Regions from separate parts of the Candidatus Avelusimicrobium luingense genome, predicted to be linked through region 2. Evidence: riboswitches for the same ligand, from Rfam matches in the RefSeq annotation. Region 2 holds a riboswitch; the other holds the start of a gene.
What was found. A riboswitch is a leader RNA that binds a small molecule or an ion and turns the genes downstream of it on or off. The one in region 2 is predicted to bind S-adenosylmethionine.
Positions count from the first base shown of each region.

Region 1: another riboswitch for S-adenosylmethionine. It lies ahead of ACQY3H_RS02210 (hypothetical protein); the one in region 2 lies ahead of ACQY3H_RS06025 (hypothetical protein).

Region 1 covers NZ_CACVTK010000002.1:154,645-158,059, forward strand. Annotated here, with positions in the region: gene ACQY3H_RS02205 (hypothetical protein) at 274-585, opposite strand; SAM riboswitch class I at 1,017-1,101, shown strand; gene ACQY3H_RS02210 (hypothetical protein) at 1,180-1,644, shown strand; gene ACQY3H_RS02215 (hypothetical protein) at 1,634-2,581, shown strand; gene ACQY3H_RS02220 (hypothetical protein) at 2,551-2,829, shown strand; gene ACQY3H_RS02225 (methyltransferase family protein) at 2,833-3,415, opposite strand, start outside.
Region 2 covers NZ_CACVTK010000006.1:9,588-13,002, reverse strand. Annotated here, with positions in the region: gene ACQY3H_RS06035 (DNA cytosine methyltransferase) at 1-638, shown strand, start outside; gene ACQY3H_RS06030 (HNH endonuclease) at 629-1,621, shown strand; SAM riboswitch class I at 1,656-1,742, shown strand; gene ACQY3H_RS06025 (hypothetical protein) at 1,860-2,153, shown strand; tRNA gene ACQY3H_RS06020 (tRNA-Arg) at 2,590-2,661, opposite strand; gene ACQY3H_RS06015 (hypothetical protein) at 2,872-3,021, shown strand; gene ACQY3H_RS06010 (hypothetical protein) at 3,011-3,415, shown strand, end outside.

The sequences.
Region 1 (3,415 bases), on a different contig from region 2:
AGGGCGGTTCCGGGCAAAATTTCCGTCAGGAAATTTATGCAGGACGAATCTCGTCAACTCCGTATTTTAGTTTTTGATTATTAGCATTTATCCCCGTTAGGGTTAAACCCCGACGGGGATTTTTATGCACCACTTTGAGCATGCGCTTTTTGGCAGATTTTTGTGAATTGTAAAGAATCTTTTGTTTTTATGCTGACCGGGGATGGGTAGGAAGTGGCGCACGTGCTTATAAATATCTACGCCTTCACGCTTCTTCTGGGCCTAGAAGTCAAGTTAAAACTTAGTGCCAATATAGTCAATAGCGTCTAGTCCGGCATCAAAAGCATATTCGTAATAATCTTCCCAGCGACCTGTGCCTAAATGGTGGCATAAGCACATAAGCCACGGTCCATACTTGTTTTTAGCGTACGTTCGCCACACGCCAAACATCAGAAGCGGATCCTTGAGCCATTTGCCGTATTTAGTTAAAAACATCAAAATATCGTTGGGAGTTAGTTTGTCCACCAGTTTGCGCGGCGCACCTTCGGTTGGATTAGTTATATACTTTCCGTCTTGCATTTTGCCCATACACACGATCGTGCCCATCACAGCCGGAGCGCCCGTGCATGTATAAAATGCTACGCCCTCCTCTTCGTGTTCAATGGCTTTGGAAATACGTTCATAAATTTGATAGCCAAATCAATCGGGCTATGATGATAACAGTTCATTTTATCCAAAAACGGCTCTCCTTTGTAGGTAAGTTGGTAACGCATAAAGTGCTGCACGGCTTCCCTCTTGGGATAAATATATCCTCTATCTCTAAGCCCCTTACTGTGTAAGTAAATAAATAAATCATCCTCTGTCACCTTTTAAGCGCATACAACGCATCAAAAAGTGCCTCTAATTGCACATCTTCGTCTTCTTTACTGCGTTTCCATATTTCAACCATGTCATATTGTTTCATAGTTTTTCTCCTTTTTTATAGAATATAACATTCGCACGACAACCTGTTGTCGCATCATTTTGCTATACTATAAGTACCATAGAGAGTGTACGAGGGGCAAGCCCGACGACTACACAGCAACCTGCCCAAGCAAGGTGCTAATGCTTGAAAGATGGGACCTCTTACCGTTTAAGCCCATCTTTGCGATGGGTTTTCTTTTTGATACTCCTGTGGAATTTATCTAAAAAGAGGTAGTTATGAACATAGTTCTTAACAATATGTATCAAAAACAATTGCCATCGAAACACACCGATGACAATGCTAAATTGGAAGTGGGGTTATTTAAATACCTTTACGATAAAAAAATAATCACCCACGAAGATTTTCTAAAAGCTGGCGGAGATAGTTTAAAACATCTTAAATTCCCGACGGAAATGAACGTTAAAATAAAACTTGCCGGCATTCGTAGTTTGCATGTTTTTTTAACTGAAAAAAAAGAGGTCGGATTTTTAGACGATTTGCAAAAAGAGCACCCCGAGTCCTATCCGCAGATTCAGCATTATTTGAAACACTTTTATTATAAAGTTATCCTACAAATGATTAAAAATCACCATACGATGCAAATGAAATTCAAATATGCCATGCTATGCGCTTCTCTACGTGGTATGCGCGGTGAGATATCTACTATCCAAACAAACAAGGAGCCCCAATATGACAAATAATTTTTTTCTAAATGCACCGGAGTTAAAAAAACACTTATCATATATTAACGAGAATTTAGCCGATCCGCAATATAATAGTTTTATTATTACGGGAGACTCAATCGGCGGTGCATTTGCCTTAGAGCAGTTCGTGCGCGATTTGAAACAAAAACATCCCTTGCGGGAAATTTTGGTCTTTAATACACACAGCATACATGATTTTATTAAAAAAACGCCCATAGAAATGCTAACTAATTTTTATCGGTTACATATCAGTTTAGCAACGGTAATTTTAACAGAATTGGATGTGGAAGGATGGACAAAAGAAGAACAGGATAAACTAGCGGTATTTCTTAAAACACTGACCAAACATTATGTTCAGGTAGTGGCTGCCTTCAATACAGGAGCGAGCCTTACACCCGAAATGTGGAGTTGGTATATGTCCGGTTATCAATACCACTTAAATTATGGACTTGTCAGTTATAAAAAGGATTTAACCTGTTCGCTCACGTTGGCGCAAGACAGGAAACGTTGGCACTGGCTTTCGCGCATACGACAAACATATCATTTTGGCGAGTTATATCCCGGTATTTTAATGCAAGATGACGAAATGGTTTTCAACGGGTTTATGCTCATGGAACTTGGACTTTGCTGGTTGGGCAAATTTACACCTCCCGGCTATATTTTCCCACGTGCCGTCTGCCCCACTTGCGGCAAAATAAAGTTACTACCTTATTCTTGTATCGCTTCGGCATTATCCGGTGGGCATGTGATTAAATTTCATTGCCTAAATTGTCACGAACGCATAGCTACCAACAATGCAATAGATTATTATCGCATCCTACGCACCTATGGAACACGTTACTGTTATATTGCCAAACCGCTGCCGGTAAAGAATTTTCCGATCTGCTTAAAAAAGCAGCCGAAATGGATCCGGAGTGGGCAAAATCGGCTTTGAAAACGTACACGTATCAAGTAGGCGGAAAAGAATTGATATGGATGGATTACAGCGATATTTATAGCAACTTATACATTAAAGACTTTTGGAATATAAAGGATGAGTTTAGAAACAGCGATCAATGTTGCGTAGAAGTATGCATTGAATCCAATGATACTTTTTGTTTCTGGACATTTAACGGCGAGAAAATTCGCATGCAAATTAAAGACGACAAAATCACCTGTTTGGACGTGCAATTTACCAAATAAACCTCATCTCTGCAATCGGCACTTTTTGATCAGCATAAAACACGGACACCCGTGGTATTTCTCATATACCCACATGCACGGGCAATTCCATTTTAAGCCATATAAGCACATTGCAACGATTACATAGAAAAAATAGAAAAACGCCGGGTGTACATATAACCCCAATAGCCCAAATACCGTCATCATGCCCGATTTGGAACGGTATGAAAAGGCCGTTTTTTCCGGTTTAAGACTATATCCCAAGTATAAGTGGATAAACACAAGTCCGCCTAATACAGACAGTGTAATTTGGTGAGCCGCCGTAAAATAACACAGGGCAAGCGCCAGTACCAACCGAACCAAGACACTCCACCCGCCCGCTAAAGTCACGCTCAACATCCGCACATTATTTTGGTAAAGGGCATAATCGGGATTTTTTTGCAAAAGCCACTGTTCTTCGGCCTTAGCGCGGCGCACCATCAGCGGCAAGAACACTCCGCTTACTACTATCCATGTAAGCGCGTTGGCCAGCATGAGGCTTCCGCACCAACACCACAGCAAGAGCGAGGCATACATGGGATGTCTGGCTAAGGCATAAGCACCTGTG
Region 2 (3,415 bases):
TCAAAGACACAAAATTTAAATACCCAGCCCCGATTCCATTGAAATATAAAATGTATGACTTCTTGGAAGATTATATAGACACTAAATATTTTCTCAAAGATAAAGGAGTCAAATTTGTAACAAGTCATAAAAATCGCAATAAACGCTATACACAAATAAATGGGGATATCGCACTCTGCCAAAAACGAAATCAGCAATTTAATTGGCATGGAGATTTTGTTTTTCATCCCTCTATTGGCAAGGAAAAAATTGATAGCGATGAATTTGTGTTTGATGTGAGAAAAGTAGAAGAAAAATACTATTTGTCCGATAAAGTGAAAAAATATGTGCTGTCCACTGGTACCAAAAATTTCAGCACTCCGGTTAAAACCGATTTGAATATCGCTCGCCCCCTGCTACAAACTATGCATAAAATGCATCGTGCGGGCGTTGATAATTATGTTACCCATACGGGACGTATCCGCAAATTAACTCCTCGGGAATGCTTGCGACTAATGGGCTTCCGAGATTCGTTCAAAATTGCGGTTTCTGATACTTCCATGTATCAACAAGCAGGTAATAGTATCGTGGTAGATGTCTTAATAGCTTTACTAAAACAAATGGATATTACCAAATATGGGGTAGAATCATGCAAATAAACGGACAAAATTTTAAAGTCGAAAATTTATTTGATCATATCGTAACTGTTCCTGATTGTATAGTATTGGGAGACAATAAATTAGGTGGCGGCCATGGAGAAAGCAAACTCTATTTTGGAACCAAAGAAGAAATGCGATCCTTTTTTGGAAAAGCAGGATTTGTGGCTCCTTGTTTCGTTTTGAAGAAAGATTTAATTACGTATTTGGAGACACTCAAAGAAGAATATATGCATCCTTCTCAACCTTATCGTGGTGCAAAGGAATTTCCTACGTTATGGGCTGAGCGCATGAAGAAAGTGCAAACCTTACCAGAAGTCATTCCATTTAATGTTACCGATCAGACTCAAATACAAGGTCCTCGGGGGTACATTAACTCGTCAGATTTTGGGTATCAGTTAATACGTGAACTATCTCTTCCTTTAGTAAGCTATATTTCCGCCATGGAAATTAAAGATTCCAGTGGACATTCACTCTTTTACTGGAAATTATTTGTGGATTTTGATGCTATTGCGGAAAAGAAGAATGGGCCTTTGGTTTTTATTTATGGAAAGGGTGTAGCTAATAAAGGCCAAGAGAATGAGCAAGAAGAAAGTCCTAAAAATCAAGAAATCCGAAAAGCACGCATTGGGCAGGGGAAGTACAGAGAGCTATTGCTAGAAGAATGCCCCTTCTGCCCAATTACTATGATTAGCGACGACCGCTTATTGATTGCCAGCCATATTAAACCCTGGGCTGTTTCAACCGATAAAGAAAAAATAGATCCACAAAATGGTTTTATGCTTTCTCCTCTTTATGACAAATTGTTTGATCGAGGATTTATCACTTTTACCGATGATAAACATGTCCAACTTTCCAACTGGATTTCTGCACAAAATTGGAAACGTATAGGAATTCATGACAATGATTTTTTTCAGGCATTACCAATTACTGAAGCCAGGAAAGTATATCTCGAATTTCATAGGAAATCAGTTTTTAAAGGATAAAACCAAAGCGATACTAAAAATTGCTATACTATACTTACCATAGAGAGTGTACGAGGGACAAGCCCGATGACTACACAGCAACCTACCGCAAGGCAAGGTGCTAATGCTTGGAAGATGGGAATATACGAATTTAAGCCCATCTTTACGATGGGTTTTCTTTTGCCTCTCTGTGGGATAAATAATACAACCACATGGAGGTATTTTTATGAGCACAAGAATACAGAAGATAGTAAACAAAATGGCTAGAATGCGTTTAGGTCCGGAGTGGAGTGAGTATTGGCAAGAAGTTTATAATAATGCTCCATGGCGGGTTAGGAAACACTTCGTGCTAGAGCAATTCATTAGCCCTATTTTAAGTACCAAAGAGTTCCTGAGAGAGCGAGACAGGTTGGAAGCGACACTTACGGAAAAAGAGTGGGATTATCTTATACGGAAAGTATGCGGTGGTTCCAACATCGGTAAATTTTATTATGAGAAACGCATGAAAAAACATCACCCCGAATATGATATTCATAGGGAGAGCCAATCCTAAACTAGAGTAATTATTCTGCCAAAAGTATGTAGAATGGCAGAATAAAATACCAAGTTCGATTCCTATAATAGGCATAGAACTTTAAGAATTTTTCTGCCATTTTTCTGCCGAGCGGTTTTATAGTTTTTGATACATAATGTTGCTTATGTTGCTAACGCTCTCGTCGAGAACTAAAACAATTCTATATTTATACTGGGAATCGAACTTTTGGCTTTGTGCTCTTTTTTAGTGTCCAAATTGTACACCATTTTTGCCTGACAAATTAGAAATCCTCGTCGAGAAAATGGCAAAATTATAGTGTCCAAAATTCTGCCATTTTGTGCCAAAAATGAGCGATTTTTCGGGTTTTAGGAAAGTGAGTAAAAATTGGGGATTTGTCGTCGATAAATGATAAAAAAATCCGCTCTCAAAAAGAGAGCGGAAATTTCTTAAGACGTGCGCCCAACAGGAATCGAACTTGTATCTTCAGCTCCGCAGGCTGACACTCTATCCATTGAGCTATGGGCGCGGAAATCAGTTTTTTATTCGCCGCATTTGCGCGGAAAATTTACAACTCATTTTTTACTACCTAATTATTGTAACATTTTTTCTAAATCTTTTCAAAAAATATTTTTTTACTCAATAATTCCTTCTTGTTTTTACTAACAAGATAATCTTTTGTTGATGAAATTTAATATTGATTTTTTGTCTAGTGTTCTAAACTTGCTATAATACCCGTATGAGCCAAAATAATACTACGGGTACTTATATTTACGATAAAAAATTAGGCAAAGTCGTCAAAATTTCCGACCGCGTGCCCGGCGTTCACAAAGCCGAAGGTCACGTGTGCAACGGCTGTTGCGGGCATTGTGGTTGTCATGACGACTAACCCATCCGCCTTTACCCAAGGCATTCTTTACGCCGTTCAAATTTTCCGCCGGGTGTTTTTACCGCATGTTGTCGCCGGGTTGGGACTTTTTTTGTTGTGTGGCTTGGCCCTGTACTTCTCATGGTTATCTTCTTTTTCTTCAACGGTTAAAACCGTTTTGTCTCTACTGGTACTTGTGACGGTAGGGGGATTTTGTTTCGGTTATGCGCTGCTTGCATCATTTATATACGCCATACACTTGGCGTGCGGAGCGTGGGAAGATTTTATTGATGATATTATTGATAAGGTGCAAGCCAATCTGCTCGCGCATGTGGAAAATTTGCAAGACGGCATCGCCAAAGATCAAGCCAAAGTGCTCGTGCGCGGAAGCGTGCGTGAAGTTTTTCAATCGGCT